2 linked regions of the Thermobifida halotolerans genome follow. Each later gene encodes a partner of the first gene's protein in a complex. Links are inferred from orthologs where the notes say so. Each region holds a gene or a part of one and is shown in the gene's direction. Other genes may lie near its edges.

Region 1 (7,862 bases):
GCTTGACCAGCATCGCGCCGCCGACGTTGAAGCGCTCGGTCATGAGCGAGCTCATGTCCGCGTTCAGGTCCATGCTCTCGCGGTGCACCCCGGCCAGGCGGCGGCCCAGGTACTTGGCGGGAACCAGGAACAGCGGGATCGCCACCAGAGCGGCCAGGGTGATCTGCCACGACAGCGCGAACATCGCGGTGAGCACCGCCACGACGCTCACCACGTTGGAGACCAGCGACTGCAGCACCGAGGTGATGGCCTTCTGCGCCCCCACGACGTCGGTGTTGAGCCTGCTGATCAGCGATCCGGTCTGGGTTCGGGTGAAGAAGGCCAGCGGCATGCGCTGCACGTGCGTGAACGCCCGGGTGCGCAGCAGGTAGATGACGCCCTCGCCGATGCTCGCCGACAGCCACCGTCCGGTCAGGTTGAGCGCGGTCTCCACCAGCGCCAGGGCCGCCACGGCCAGCGCCAGCCAGGTCACCAGCGAGGGGTCGCCGCCGCCGATCCCGTGGTCGATGATCGCCTTGAGCAGCAGCGGATTGGCCACGACGATGCCCGCGCCGGCCGACGTCACCAGGACGAACGCCAGGATGCGGCGCCAGTGCGGGCTGGCGTATCCCAGAACCCGCCGCAGGGTGTCCGGGCGGATGGACGCGTTCTTGGCCGAACCGTCGTTGACCAGTGTCCGGACTGTGGGCGGGCCGCCCATCATCATCGCTGTGCCCCCCTTCATGCGGCGTACGGCGGGAGAGACCGACCGCGCTGCCCGGAGTCAACGTCCGCCGCGCCGGTCGCCATTCCGCCTCCTCCCCCCGGAGAACGCGTCGACGCGGCCCCGAGGCGGCGGAGAGCTCGGGAGCCCGCCAGTCCCTGACGTGCGGGGATCACAGGGAGCGGGCCAGTTGGCCCAGAGTCGCGGTGGTGGAGCGCCCCAGGGTCAACGGCAGTTCCCAGGCGACCGCGCCCAACTCCTCCGCGCCACGCCGTTTGGCCTCGGCGTAGCGGTCGCCCTCGGTGTAGGCCAGCGCCGCGGGACGCAGCGGAGCGAGCAGGTCGGTGTAGTGCCGCCAGCTGGCGGCCTCCGGCGGCCCCGAGACGATGAACACCCCGTCCACGCAGGCCAGCGCGGAGAGGACCTCGGCGCGTTCCTCGGCGGGGTTGACCGGCCGCCCCGGCCCCTTCCAGGCGCGCACCCGCTCGTCGGACTCCACCCCGACCACCAGCGGGAAGCCCCGGGCCCGCACGCTTTTGAGGTAGCGGACATGTCCCACGTGCAGGATGTCGAAAGCCCCGGTGACGACCGCGGGACGCTCCGTGCCGGCCGGCTGGGAGACCCAGTCCAGCGTCAGTGAGGGCGCGGCCTCCCGCGTCGGATCGGTTCCCGTCATTTCCCACCCATCGAAAGCCCTGGCACACCACCGTGCACGTTGAGGGGCGCCCGAGAATCCCGGAGGTTCCGTGACGGGCGCTGACATACGGTCCTGACCACTGACGATACCTCTGCCCCCGTGCCGTGCCGTCAGCCTGGCCGCCGGTGTGCCGTGCCGGTGGGCGGGGCGGGACGGGAAAGCGCTGGAAAGGGTGGGGAGGTGCCGGAGCGGGGCGGGAGCGCGGCGCCTCCCCCGAGGCCGGCGCCGGTCGACACAGAAAAGTGATGCAGAACACATCTGTGGTGCGCCGGTGTGCGGAGGGACCGACGGGGGATCCGTGACGGAACGAAACCGGGGCGAACCGGTCGGGTCAGGGTGCCGCGCGGTCCGCTGCCGGGGCGGGGGCGCGGTCGGCGCCGCGGTCTCCCCGGGGGACCGGTCGAGAGAGAACAAAGGGCCAGGCCGCGTGGGAAACCACTGCTGACCTGGCCCTTCGGGCTTGGAGCGGGTGACGGGAATCGAACCCGCACGACCAGCTTGGAAGGCTGGAGTTCTACCATTGAACTACACCCGCATGGCGCGGCAACCGCCGAGTTTCCTCTAGACTCGTGGAGCCGACGGAGACAACATTACCGCCTCCGCGGTGCGGGTCGCGCACTTTTCGACGGACCCGCGTGGTTCACGGGGAGTGGCGCAGCTTGGTTAGCGCGCATGCTTTGGGAGCATGAGGCCGCGGGTTCGAATCCCGCCTCCCCGACGAGACTCGACGGTCCGCGTGGAGCTCCGGCCCGACGGGACCGTCGTCCCCTTCGTGTCTGCCCTAGACTGAGCGTGATCGCAGACCGCAGAACCACGCTGGAGACCACAGCAGTCTCTCGTGACGCCCCGCCGGTCGGCGCCCGTCGGCCACCGCCGTGTCGCGGTCGGGCACCGTTCCGCATGCCGGGCGCAATCGCCGGAAACCTAGGAGTACCGCCCCGTGAAGACCGATGTCGAGGAGCTGAGCCCGACCCGGGTCAAGCTGACCATCGAGGTTCCGTTCGAGGAACTGGACCACGCCTTCGACGTGACCTACAAGTCGCTCGCCAAGCAGGTCCGGATCAAGGGTTTCCGGCCCGGAAAGGCTCCGGCGCGGCTCATCGACCGCTACGTCGGCCGGGGAGCGGTGATCACCGAGGCCGTCAACCACGCGGTTCCCGAGCTCTACAACGAGGCCGTCCAGAAGGAGGAGGTCTTCGCCCTCGGCCAGCCCGAGGTCGAGATCACCAAGCTGGAGGACGGCCAGGAACTGGCCTTCACCGCCGAGGTCGACGTCCGCCCCAAGTTCGAGGTCACCGACTACGAGGGCATCGAGGTCACCGTCGACGACGCCGAGGTCACCGACGAGCAGGTCGACGAGCGGCTCGACACCCTGCGGCAGCGCTTCGCCACCCTCACCGGTGTCGACCGGCCCGCCCAGGAGGGCGACCACGTCTCCATCGACCTGTCCGCCGCGATCGACGGCGAGAAGCTCGACGACGTCCAGGCCAACGGGATCTCCTACGAGGTCGGCACCAACACCATGCTGGAGGGCCTCGACGACGCGATCACCGGTCTGAGCGCGGGCGAGTCCGCCACCTTCGCCACCAAGCTGGTGGGCGGCGAGTACGAGGGCCGCGACGCCGACGTCACGGTCACCGTGCACAGCGTCAAGGTCAAGGAGCTGCCCGAGCTGGACGACGAGTTCGCCCAGATGGCCAGCGAGTTCGACACCATCGCGGAGCTGCGCGCCAGCGAGGCCGAGCGGCTCGGCGAGACGCGCCGCCGCCAGCAGCTCTCCCAGGCCCGCGACCGCGTCCTCGACAAGCTCGTGGAGTCCGTGGACGTCCCGCTGCCGGAGAGCGTGGTCGCCCAGGAGGCCGACCGCCGCCGCGAGAGCCTGGAGCGGCAGCTCGCCCAGAGCGGGCTGACCAAGGAGTCCTACCTGGAGGCCCAGGAGCAGACCGAGGAGGAGTTCGAGACCGAGCTCTCCGAGAACGCCGCCAAGGCCGTCAAGGTCGGTTTCATCCTCGACCAGCTCGCCTCCCAGGAGGAGCTGGCCGCGGGCAACGAGGAGCTGACCCAGTACATCGTCGAGCAGGCCCAGCTCATGGGGATCTCGCCCGACCAGTTCTTCCAGAGCCTGATGCAGGCCAACCAGCTGCAGCTGGTCTACGTCGAGGTCGTGCGCGCCAAGGCGCTGGACCTGGTGGTCTCCAGGGCCAGGATCACCGACGAGTCCGGCAACACCATCGAGCCGCCGGCGGTCCCCGCCGCCCAGACCGAGACCGTCACGGTCTCCTCAGGTGAGGAGGACGCGGAGGAGACCGCCGCCGACTCCGCCGACACCGACTCCGCGGACGGGGACGGCGAGACCAGGGCCTGACCGCCGGAGCCGACCACGGGTGGGCCTCGCACCTCGACGGGTGCGGGGCCCACCGGCGTTTCGCCAGGCGCGAAACTCCCTGGTCACCGGCGGGGGTACCTGCGCTGAAAGCGAACAGGGCCGTGAACTGGTGCGAGCCGGTCGGGCAACAGCGTTAGTGTCGCAAGCGTCGCAACCGTTTCGATTTCCGGAGCAGGTGACGAGAGTGCCGCCGACCCATAATGAGTCCATGCAAACCGAAGCCCGTACTGCCGAAGCACCTATGCAGCCGATGTTCGACCAGACGTCGCAGCGCCTGCTCAGGCAGCGCATCGTCGTCCTCGGCCAGCAGGTCGACGACGACATCGCCAACCGCATCGTCGGGGAGCTGCTGCTGCTGTCCGCCGAGGACCGGCACCGGGACATCACGCTGTACATCAACTCGCCCGGCGGTTCGGTGACCGCCGGAATGGCGATCTACGACGTCATGCAGTACATCCCCAACGACGTCCGCACCGTCGGCATGGGTCTGGCCGCCTCCATGGGCCAGATGCTGCTGTGCGCCGGTGCGCCGGGCAAGCGCTACGCGCTGCCGCACACCCGAATCATGATGCACCAGCCGTCGGGTGGCATCGGGGGAACCGCCTCCGACATCCGTATCCTGGCCGACCAGCTGCTCTACGTGAAGAAGATGTTCCTGGAGCGCATCTCGCTGCACACGGGACAGACGGTCGAGCAGATCGAGAAGGACGCCGACCGGGACCGGTGGTTCACCGCCGAGGAGGCTCTCGAGTACGGCTTCATCGACGAGGTGCTGTCGAACACCCCCGACGTCACGGGCGGTCGGTCCTGAACGACCCCCGAACCAACAGTCCTGTGGACCGGCGCAGTGTGGAAGGCCAGGAAATGAGCGAGTACAACCTCAGCCCCTACTACCGCCACGGCGGTGGGATGGCGCCGGCGGCTCCGCAGAGCCGCTACGTCCTCCCCTCCTACGTCGAGCGCACGACGTACGGCGTCAAGGAGATGAACCCCTACAACAAGCTCTTCGAGGAGCGGATCATCTTCGTGGGGGTGCAGATCGACGACACGTCGGCCAACGACATCATCGCCCAGATGATGACGCTGGAGCACATCGACAGCGACCGCGACATCACGCTGTACATCAACTCGCCCGGCGGTTCCTTCACCTCGCTGATGGCGATCTACGACACGATGCAGTTCGTGCGGCCCGACATCCAGACCGTCTGCGTGGGCCAGGCCGCCTCGGCCGCGGCCGTCCTGCTCGCGGGCGGCACCAAGGGCAAGCGCACGGCGCTGCCCAACGCGCGGATCCTGATCCACCAGCCCGCCACCGAGGGAACGCACGGGCAGGCCAGTGACGTCGAGATCATGGCCAACGAGATCATGCGCATCCGCAACCAGTTGGAGACCACCCTCGCGCGGCACACCGACCGCACCGTCGAGGAGATCTCCCGTGACATCGAGCGGGACAAGATCCTCACCGCGGAGGAGGCCAAGGAGTACGGCATCGTCGACGACGTGCTCCCCTACCGCAAGGCGTCGGCCAAGTAGGACCCCGGGTGGAGGCGGCGAGAAGGCGGGGCCGGTCGGACCCGACCGCACACCGTGAGCGGTGAGGCCGGCCCGCTTCTTCCCCCGGGCCCGACACGACGACACACAGACCGTTCCGTCAGCGACTCCGTGCCGACAGGGCGGCAACCGGTGGCCGCCGGGTGGACCGGAGCCGTGCGACGGGACCCGATGTCCGAAGGAGCGACCGGATGCCGCGTACCGGCGCCCCGGGGACGCCCGTTGTGCGGCACGGGCCGTAAGCGGGGGCTCGTCCCAAAGGCCGGGACGGGTGTCCGCGACGCATGCGTCGGCCCCCGTCCCAGGATCACCGAGGAGGAGACCGGAGCCGACCGGACGGCGTGGACGGCGAAGTCGGTCCGCTCCGTCGCTTAGGCTCGAAGGAACGACGCACAGACTGTCCCGTTAATGGTTCCACGGGGAAGGCATATCCTGGAAATCGGTGGTCGTCCGGTGAGCCGGGATCGCCCCGCCTTCCGCGGATCGCGTCGGACGCCTTGGGTGTGTTCGGACCCCCGCGGTAGTGGGGAGGAGGCGTGTGACGGGACGGCCGACGTTTTAAGGAGTGGCTGGGTGGCACGCATCGGCGACGGTGGAGACCTGCTGAAGTGCTCGTTCTGCGGCAAGAGCCAGAAGCAGGTGAAGAAGCTCATCGCGGGCCCCGGTGTGTATATCTGCGATGAATGCATCGACCTCTGCAACGAGATCATCGAGGAAGAATTCGCGGATGCGACCGAGTTGAAATGGGACAGTCTTCCCAAGCCCCGTGAGATCTACGAATTCCTCGACTCCTACGTCATCGGGCAGGAGCAGGCGAAGAAGGCCCTGTCCGTGGCGGTCTACAACCACTACAAGCGGGTGCAGTCCGAGGGGGACCGACCCCGTGACGAGGACGTCGAGATCGCCAAGTCCAACATCCTGCTGCTCGGCCCCACCGGTTCGGGCAAGACCCTGCTGGCCCAGACACTGGCCAAGATCCTCAACGTCCCCTTCGCCATCGCCGACGCCACCGCGCTGACCGAGGCCGGATACGTGGGCGAGGACGTCGAGAACATCCTGCTCAAGCTCATACAGGCCGCCGACTACGACGTCAAGAAGGCCGAGACCGGCATCATCTACATCGACGAGGTCGACAAGGTCGCGCGCAAGAGCGAGAACCCCTCGATCACCCGCGACGTCTCCGGCGAGGGCGTCCAGCAGGCGCTGCTGAAGATCCTGGAGGGCACCACCGCGAGCGTCCCCCCGCAGGGCGGCCGCAAGCACCCGCACCAGGAGTTCATCCAGATCGACACCACCAACGTGCTCTTCATCTGCGGTGGGGCGTTCTCCGGTCTGGAGAAGATCATCGAGGCCCGCACCGGCAAGCAGGGAATGGGCTTCAACGCGGTGCTGCGCTCCAAGAAGGAGTCGGACGGCACCGACCTGTTCCGCGAGGTCATGCCCGAGGACCTGCTGAAGTTCGGGATGATCCCCGAGTTCGTGGGGCGGCTGCCGGTCATCACCAGCGTGCACAACCTCGACCGGGCCGCGCTCATCCGGATCCTCACCGAGCCGCGCAACGCCCTGGTCAAGCAGTACCAGCGGTTGTTCGAACTGGACAACGTGGAACTGGAGTTCACCCCCGACGCACTCGACGCCATCGCCGAACAGGCGATCATCCGCGGCACCGGCGCCCGGGGGCTGCGCGCCATCATCGAGGAGGTGCTGCTGTCGGTGATGTACGAGGTGCCCAGCCGAGAGGACGTCGCGCAGGTGATCATCACCCGCGAGGCGGTTCTCGAGCACGTCTACCCGACGATCGTGCCGCGCACCTCGCTGCCGCCCGAACGCGAGGAGAAGAGCGCCTGATCCCCCTCCGACGGGTGCGCGGCCCGTGCCGCCGGGCCGCAAACACCCGTCGGAGGAAAGCCGGTCAGGAGCCGGTCGTCCTGATCTCCCCGGTCTCGGCGTCGACACCGAACGTCTGCTCGTCGTCGATCTCGATCTCCCAGATCCGTCGGCCGCCCTCCTCCGTCAGCTCGGCTTCGGTGGCCTGGTCGCCGCCGCTCTCCTCCAGGGCGGCCTCCACCGCGGTGACGAGACTGTCCTCGGGCAGGCCGGACAGGTCCACGTCCGGCTCGTCCAGTATCTGCTCCTCGGCCTCGACGATCTCACCGCTCTGCGCGTCGATCTCAAGCTCCAGCTCGTCTTCCTCGTGGACGAGTTCCACGCTCCACTGCTGGTTGAACTCCTCCAGTTCGACGTCGTAGACCGTGCCTCCGGGGTACTCCCGGAGCGCCGCGTCCCGGGCGCCCAGCAGGTCGACGTCTCCCTCCGTGGCCTGCGGTGAGGGGGAGCCCTGCGTGGTCTCCTCCTGTTCCAGCGCCCCGGTGGGACGCGGATTGGCGCCGCCCTCCTCCTGGGTGGCATCCTGGCCGCACCCGCTCGTCACGGCCAGCGCGATCGCCAGCGTTCCCGCCAGTCGGAGACGCCTCCGGTCGGTGATCCCCTCGCGACGCATACGACACTCCCCTCGTCGAAGTGGT
Region 2 (7,890 bases), 590 kb from region 1 along the record:
CGGGCGGACCGACCGGCCGCTCGATCCCACGAGCATCTACCGCATTCCCACCAGGGACAGCGACCAGTCCCCGTCCGACCCGAACCGACTGGTGCCGCCCTACCACCAGCAGCACGGCAGCGACTACCCCGGGTGGGGGACTTCTTCCGGTGTGGGCGGCGGTCTTGGTGAGGGTGCTGCTTCTGCTTCGGATCTCGGGGTGTCTGACTGGGATCGGGGTGAGGAGTGGGAGTCGCGTGGTGCGGCTGATTCCTCGCTTGGTGGGTCGCTGGGTGCTGATACCGGGTGGGGGACTTCTTCCGGTGTGGGCGGCGGTCTTGGTGAGGGTGCTGCTTCTGCTTCGGATCTCGGGGTGTCTGACTGGGATCGGGGTGAGGAGTGGGAGTCGCGTGGTGCGGCTGATTCCTCGCTTGGTGGGTCGCTGGGTGCTGATACCGGGTGGGGGACTTCTTCCGGTGTGGGCGGCGGTCTTGGTGAGGGTGCTGCTTCTGCTTCGGATCTCGGGGTGTCTGACTGGGATCGGGGTGAGGAGTGGGAGTCGCGTGGTGCGGCTGACTCCTCGCTCGGTGGGTCGCTGGGCAGCGGCAGCGGAAACACCTGGGCGTTCAGCCGGGATGATCCGCGGTTGCCCGAAAGCGTGCGCGAGATCGCGGAGCGGGCCGCCGGACGGCCCGCCGACGTCGACACGTCCCTGACGGCCTCCCTCGACACGGAGTTGTCCTGGAGCCCTGGAGAGACCGACCAGAACACCTGGGACACGGCGGATGACGACGGCGACCGCTGGGACCGGTCGGGCGAGACTCTGGACGCGGCGGAGGAGGAGGCCGGAGCGTCCGAGCCCGAGGCACGGCACGAGGAGGCGTCCCCGGAGGCCCCCGCGTCCGCGGACCCGCTGCTGGCCATCGCCGACGAGCAGGCCAGGGCACGCACCAAGGAACTGGCCTCCCAGAACGAGGTCGACAACTGGAACCTGGCGGAAGGGATCGTCAAGGAGAACACCGGCGCGGTTCCTCTGCCGCCCGAACTCGGAGACGACGCCCTGGCCGCCGAACGGTATCTCCGTGGTGAGACGGAGTACGGCGATCACTCCGCGGACCACGGGTCCCGCTACGACGAGTTGGGCTACGACGGACGCCGGGACACCGAGTACTCCCACCGCGGTTCCGACGACTACGACGACTACGACGACTACGACTACGACGCCCCGGACCGCGGTGACCGCCGTCGCGACCACGACGGCTATGACGGCTACGAGGACGACGACCACCGTTTCGACCAGGCGGAGGGTACCCAGACTCTGGCGGCGGTCGACCCGGAGACCGAGCGGTACGGCAGCGGATGGCGCGGGGACGACGCCTCCCACGACGACGACCGGGACCGGCGTGAGGAACCGGACGACGACTACTACGACGACGTCGACGACCGCTACTACCCCGAGCCGGTACGGGAGGGACGCTCCCGTACCCGGAAGAGGGACAAGATCGTCGAGGAGTTCCCCGGCTTCAGCGAGCCGCTCGGCGGAACGGCTTCCGACTACCCCGGTTACGACAACATCGACGTGTGGCCCGAGACGGAGGGTCTGGCCACCGCGACCCTGTGGCTCGGCATCTTCTCCCTGATCCCGGGCGTCGGTCTGCTGCTCGCGGTGATCGCGCTGGTTCTGGGACCCAAGGCGAAGCGGAACATCCGGACCTCGCGCGGCCACCTCGAAGGCGAGCAGTTGGTCAAGGCGGGCACGGTGCTCGCCTGCATCGGGATCGCGGTGAGCGTGCTCGCGGGAGGTGGCGCCCTGCTGCTGTCCTGACCCCGGGAGGCGAGTCGGGACAGGGTGGGAGGGTTTACCGAGAATTCGCCCACGCTATGGGAAAGCGTGTCCGTGCGGCCCGGAAAAACAACGCGACCACTCTTGACAAGCCGTACACTATGAGGAGACCTACGGCAGCATGAGGCTGCGAAGTGCGGACGCCCAACGAGGTCACCTGATTTTGACCGGGTGATCTCTGTTGGGTAGTCTCCAACTTCGTGCCCGTGAGTCTACGGGTCACACGTGTGCGCTTTTTGTGTCTGTCCCTGTTCAGCGGGCGACGGGGAGAGCGGCGCGTGACACCTCCTCCCATGACAATCGGCCACTGGTCGGGCGTTTTCGCTCCACCGTGCGTGGAATCCGGGGCGACACGCCCGAATGCGTGGGTCGGGGGGAACGGGAAATCCAGCAGGTCATAGCGCATCCATCGGCTATGGAACCGGCGTAGGTCAAGAGGGAAGACGGAGACGCGGTGCCCACGATTCAGCAGCTGGTCCGTAAGGGCCGCAAGACCAAGGTTTCGAAGAACAAGACCCCGGCGCTCAAGGGAAGCCCGCAGCGTCGCGGCGTGTGCACACGTGTCTACACGACCACGCCGAAGAAGCCGAACTCTGCGCTGCGGAAGGTGGCCCGTGTCCGGCTGAGCAGCCAGATCGAGGTCACCGCCTACATTCCCGGTGTTGGCCACAACCTCCAGGAGCACTCCATCGTGCTCGTGCGCGGTGGCCGTGTGAAGGACCTGCCGGGCGTGCGCTACCGCATCGTCCGCGGTGCGCTCGACACGCAGGGCGTTCGCAACCGCAAGCAGGCTCGTAGCCGCTACGGCGCCAAGAAGGAGAAGTAAATGCCGCGCAAGGGACCGGCGCCGAAGCGCCAGCTGATCACCGACCCGGTCTATGGATCGCCGCTGGTCACCGCACTCATCAACAAGGTGCTGCTGGACGGCAAGCGTTCCCTGGCCCAGTCGATCGTCTACAACGCTCTTGAGGGTGCCCGGGAGAAGACCGGGCAGGACCCGCTGGTGGTTCTCAAGCGGGCCCTCGACAACGTCAAGCCCACCCTTGAGGTGCGCAGCCGCCGTGTCGGTGGCGCCACCTACCAGGTGCCGGTCGAGGTCCGCGCGTCGCGCAGCACCACGCTGGCGCTGCGCTGGCTGGTCCAGTACGCCCGCCAGCGCCGTGAGAAGACCATGACCGAGCGCCTCATGAACGAGCTGGTCGACGCCAGCAACGGTCTGGGCGCCGCTGTCAAGCGACGTGAGGACACCCACAAGATGGCGGAGTCCAACAAGGCCTTCGCGCACTACCGCTGGTAACCCCCGCGGGTTTTCCACACGAGAGACCGAGAGAAGACGAGCCACATGGCTACCACTGCTCTTGACCTTGCCAAGGTCCGCAACATCGGGATCATGGCGCACATCGACGCGGGCAAGACCACGACGACCGAGCGAATCCTCTTCTACACCGGTGTCAACTACAAACTCGGTGAGGTCCACGATGGCGCGGCCACCATGGACTGGATGAAGGAGGAGCAGGAGCGCGGCATCACGATCACGTCCGCCGCGACGACCTGCCACTGGAACGACACCACGATCAACATCATCGACACGCCCGGCCACGTCGACTTCACCGTCGAGGTCGAGCGTTCGCTGCGTGTCCTTGACGGCGCGGTCGCCGTGTTCGACGGCAAGGAAGGCGTCGAGCCGCAGTCGGAGCAGGTGTGGCGCCAGGCCGACCGGTACAACGTGCCGCGGATCTGCTTCGTCAACAAGATGGACAAGATCGGCGCGGAGTTCCAGCGTTGTGTCGACATGATCCGTGACCGACTCGGCGCCAACCCGCTGCCCGTCCAGCTGCCGATCGGCGCCGAGTCCGACTTCAAGGGCGTCATCGACCTCGTCCGCATGAAGGCATACGTCTGGAGCGACGAGGCCAGCAAGGGCGAGATGTACGACACCGTCGACATCCCGGCGACGCACGTCGACGCCGCGCGCGAAGGACACGAGCAGCTCGTCGAGACCCTCGCCGAGGCCGACGACGAGATCATGGAGCTGTACCTGGAGGGCCAGGAGCCCACCGTGGAGCAGCTCGTTCCGGCCATCCGCCGCGCCACGGTCGCCGGCACCGCGGTTCCGGTGCTGTGCGGCACCGCGTTCAAGAACAAGGGCGTGCAGCCCCTCCTGGACGCGATCGTCACCTACCTGCCGTCGCCGCTGGACGTCGAGGCGATCGAGGGCCACGACCCCAAGGACGAGTCGGAGGAGACCAAACTCCACCGCAAGCCCAGCGAAGAGGAGCCCCTGTCCGCGCTGGCGTTCAAGATCATGAGCGACCCGCACCTGGGCAAGCTGACCTACCTGCGCGTCTACTCCGGTGTGCTGGAGGCCGGCAAGCAGGTCCTCAACAGCATCAAGGGCCGCAAGGAGCGCATCGGCAAGATCTACCGGATGCACGCCAACAAGCGCGAGGAGATCGCGCGTGTGGGTGCCGGTGACATCGTCGCGGTCATGGGTCTGAAGGACACCACCACCGGCGAGACGCTGTGCGACCCCGCGAACCCGATCGTCCTGGAGTCGATGACCTTCCCGGCTCCCGTCATCGAGGTCGCCATCGAGCCCAAGACCAAGAGCGACCAGGAGAAGCTCGGCACCGCGATCCAGCGTCTCGCGGAGGAGGACCCCTCCTTCCGGGTCGCCACCGACGAGGAGACCGGGCAGACCGTCATCTCCGGTATGGGCGAGCTGCACCTCGAGGTCCTCGTCAACCGCATGCGCGACGAGTTCAAGGTCGAGGCCAACATCGGTAAGCCCCAGGTGGCCTACCGTGAGACCATCCGCCGCAAGGTCGAGAAGGTCGACTACACCCACAAGAAGCAGACGGGTGGCTCCGGTCAGTACGGCCGGGTGGTCATCGACCTCGAACCGCTCGCGGTCGACGGTGACGGCGACAGCGCGGGCTACGAGTTCGTCAACAACATCACCGGTGGCCGTATCCCGCGGGAGTACATCCCGTCGGTCGACGCCGGATGCCAGGAGGCCGCCCAGTTCGGTGTCCTCGCCGGATACCCGCTGGTCGGGATTAAGGTGACCCTCCAGGACGGCGCCTACCACGACGTCGACTCCTCCGAGCTTGCCTTCAAGGTCGCCGGTTCCATGGCTTTCAAGGAAGCGGCGAGCAGGGCCAAGCCGGTCATCCTGGAGCCGGTCATGGCGGTCGAGGTCACCACGCCCGAGGATTACATGGGCGACGTGATCGGTGACCTGAACAGCCGGCGCGGTCAGATCCAGTCCATGGAGGAGCGTGCCGGGGCCCGTGTCGTCAAGGCACTCGTTCCGCTGTCGGAGATGTTCGGCTACGTGGGCGACCTGCGCGGCCGTACCCAGGGTCGGGCCAACTACACGATGGTGTTCGACTCCTATGCGGAGGTCCCCTCCAACGTCTCCCAGGAGATCGTTGCGAAGGCCCGCGGCGAATAGCCACGACACCCTTACCAGTCCAGCCAAGCAACCTGTACGTCTAGGAGAAATCCAGTGGCGAAGGCCAAGTTCGAGCGGACCAAGCCGCACGTAAACATCGGCACCATCGGTCACATCGACCACGGCAAGACCACGCTGACCGCGGCGATCACCAAGGTCCTGCACGACGCGTACCCGGACCTGAACCCGTTCACGCCCTTCGAGGACATCGACAAAGCTCCCGAGGAGCGCGAGCGCGGTATCACCATCTCCATCGCGCACGTGGAGTACCAGACCGAGAGCCGCCACTACGCGCACGTGGACTGCCCCGGTCACGCGGACTACGTGAAGAACATGATCACCGGTGCCGCCCAGATGGACGGCGCGATCCTGGTGGTCGCCGCCACCGACGGCCCGATGCCGCAGACCAAGGAGCACGTGCTCCTGGCCCGCCAGGTCGGCGTCCCCTACATCGTCGTGGCCCTGAACAAGGCCGACATGGTGGACGACGAGGAGATCTTCGAGCTGGTCGAGCTCGAGGTCCGCGACCTGCTCAGCGAGTACGAGTTCCCGGGCGACGAGGTCCCCGTGGTCCGCGTCTCCGCTCTGAAGGCCCTCGAAGGCGACTCCGAGTGGGCCCAGAAGATCCTGGAGCTCATGCAGGCCGTCGACGAGACCATCCCCGAGCCGGAGCGTGACATCGAGAAGCCGTTCCTGATGCCGATCGAGGACGTCTTCTCGATCACCGGTCGCGGCACCGTCGTCACCGGCCGCATCGAGCGCGGTGTCATCAACGTCAACGAGACCGTCGACATCGTCGGCATCAAGGAAGAGAAGCTGACCACCACCGTCACCGGTGTGGAGATGTTCCGCAAGCTGCTCGACCAGGGCCAGGCCGGTGACAACGTCGGTCTGCTGCTGCGCGGTATCAAGCGCGAGGAGGTGGAGCGCGGCCAGGTCGTCATCAAGCCGGGCACCACCACCCCGCACACCGAGTTCGAGGCTCAGGTCGTCATCCTGTCCAAGGACGAGGGTGGCCGCCACACGCCCTTCTTCAACAACTACCGCCCGCAGTTCTACTTCCGCACCACGGACGTCACCGGCGTCGTCACGCTGCCCGAGGGCACCGAGATGGTCATGCCGGGTGACAACACCGCGATGAGCGTCCAGCTGATCCAGCCGGTCGCGATGGAAGAGGGTCTGAAGTTCGCCATCCGCGAGGGTGGTCGGACCGTCGGCGCGGGTCGCGTCACCAAGATCGTCAAGTAGCACGACCGTTGTCGGGCGGTCGGGTCCGTCAGTGACTCGGCCGCCCGACACCATGAAGGACGTCATCGGGCTCTTAGCGGTGATGCCACCTCAGGGGACAGCCCTGTAGCAGTTTCTCAGGTGAATAGAGCCTCAACGGGGAGTTCCTCCGGAGCGCACTGGCCCATTACGGCGCCGCGCCTCTAGGACACTGAAGCGAAGGACGAAAAGGCCACCATGGCGGGACAGAAGATCCGCATCCGGCTCAAGGCCTATGACCACGAGGTCATCGACAGCTCGGCACGCAGCATCGTCGAGACTGTGACGAGGACCGGCGCGCAGGTCGCGGGCCCGGTGCCGTTGCCGACGGAGAAGAACGTTTACTGCGTCATCCGATCGCCGCACAAGTACAAGGACTCGCGTGAGCACTTCGAGATGCGCACGCACAAGCGGCTGATCGACATCATCGACCCGACGCCGAAGACCGTCGACTCGCTCATGCGACTCGACCTTCCGGCCGGCGTCGACATCGAGATCAAGCTCTGAGGGACGCTGAAGACATGACGACCAAGCAGATCAAGGGAGTTCTGGGCGAAAAGCTCGGCATGACCCAGGTCTTCGACGAGTCCGGCAAAGTCGTGCCGGTGACGGTGCTGAAGGCCGGTCCGGCTGTCGTGACTCGCGTCCGCACCCCGGAGACCGACGGGTACTCCGCCGTCCAGCTCGGCTACGGCCAGATCAACCCGCGCAAGGTGAAGAAGCCGCTCGGCGACTACCTGCGCAGGCACGACCTCACCCCGCGCCGCCACTACGTCGAGGTGCGCACCTCCGACGCCAGCGAGTACACGCTGGGCCAGGAGATCACCGCGGACGTGTTCGAGGCCGGGCAGAAGGTCGACGTCACCGGCAAGACCAAGGGCAAGGGGTTCGCCGGTGTCATGAAGCGCCACGGCTTCCGCGGCCTCAGCGCCTCTCACGGCACCCAGCGCAAGCACCGCTCGCCCGGTTCCATCGGTGGCTGTGCCACTCCGGGCCGCGTTTTCAAGGGTCTGCGGATGGCCGGTCGCATGGGCAACGTGCGTCGGACCGTTCAGAACCTCACCGTGCACTCGGTCGACACCGAGAAGGGCCTCCTTCTGGTCAAGGGTGCGGTTCCCGGCCCCAACGGCGGCCTGGTCCTCGTCCGCACCGCCGTGAAGGGGGTCAAGTAAGCCATGGCGACCATCGAGGTCAAGGACCGCGACGGCGCGGCCAAGGGAAGCGTCGAGCTTCCCGACGAGATCTTCGCCCAGAAGATCAACATTCCGCTGATGCACCAGGTCGTGATCGCCCAGGAGGCCGCGGGCCGTCAGGGCACGCACTCCACCAAGACCCGGGGCGAGGT

Evidence for each region.
Region 2: the proteins of tig (region 1) and rpsG are in contact, whole or in part, in a crystal structure (PDB 3GTY), measured with the Thermotoga maritima proteins. The link is inferred for Thermobifida halotolerans from one-to-one orthologs. Residues at the interface, in WP_004081061.1 of Thermotoga maritima: Glu122, Val124, Val129, Leu130, Tyr133, Glu188, Gly259, Ile262, Tyr263, Glu266, Ser270, Glu273, Gln274, Glu277, Arg308, Gln311, Ile312, Ser315, Tyr316, Glu325, Arg329, Arg336, Leu363, Phe366, Trp367, Arg373, Leu377, Arg381, Leu384, Glu387; in WP_004081843.1 of Thermotoga maritima: Lys34, Lys52, Lys55, Glu59, Arg62, Gln63, Glu66, Asn67, Lys69, Val71, Arg95, Ala109, Lys110, Lys111, Gly112, Arg113, Pro114, Glu117, Glu121, Ile124, Ala125, Tyr127, Asn128, Asn129, Thr130, Gly131, Lys135, Asp139, Arg142, Met143.

The regions. Positions count from the first base shown.
Region 1 is NZ_CP063196.1:3,054,311-3,062,172, reverse strand. What follows is about bases 1,723-4,552. They hold tig (trigger factor), read left to right. Parts: upstream 1,723-2,340; coding sequence 2,341-3,765; downstream 3,766-4,552. Other genes in these bases: NI17_RS13710 (ClpP family protease), read left to right, coding at 3,995-4,552. In the rest of the region: NI17_RS13735 (ABC transporter ATP-binding protein), read right to left, coding at 1-703; NI17_RS13730 (adenylyltransferase/cytidyltransferase family protein), read right to left, coding at 876-1,379; more of NI17_RS13710, read left to right, coding at 4,553-4,597; NI17_RS13705 (ATP-dependent Clp protease proteolytic subunit), read left to right, coding at 4,651-5,319; ATP-dependent Clp protease ATP-binding subunit ClpX, read left to right, coding at 5,911-7,185; NI17_RS13695 (PepSY domain-containing protein), read right to left, coding at 7,250-7,837. UniProt on the Bacillus subtilis protein: Involved in protein export. Acts as a chaperone by maintaining the newly synthesized protein in an open conformation. Functions as a peptidyl-prolyl cis-trans isomerase.
Region 2 is NZ_CP063196.1:3,639,582-3,647,471, reverse strand. What follows is about bases 1,526-4,383. They hold rpsG (30S ribosomal protein S7), read left to right. Parts: upstream 1,526-2,648; coding sequence 2,649-3,119; downstream 3,120-4,383. Other genes in these bases: fusA (elongation factor G), read left to right, coding at 3,165-4,383; rpsL (30S ribosomal protein S12), read left to right, coding at 2,277-2,648; NI17_RS16325 (hypothetical protein), read left to right, coding at 1,526-1,804. Outside these bases: more of NI17_RS16325, read left to right, coding at 1-1,525; more of fusA, read left to right, coding at 4,384-5,279; tuf (elongation factor Tu), read left to right, coding at 5,334-6,527; rpsJ (30S ribosomal protein S10), read left to right, coding at 6,744-7,052; rplC (50S ribosomal protein L3), read left to right, coding at 7,067-7,717; rplD (50S ribosomal protein L4), read left to right, coding at 7,721-7,890.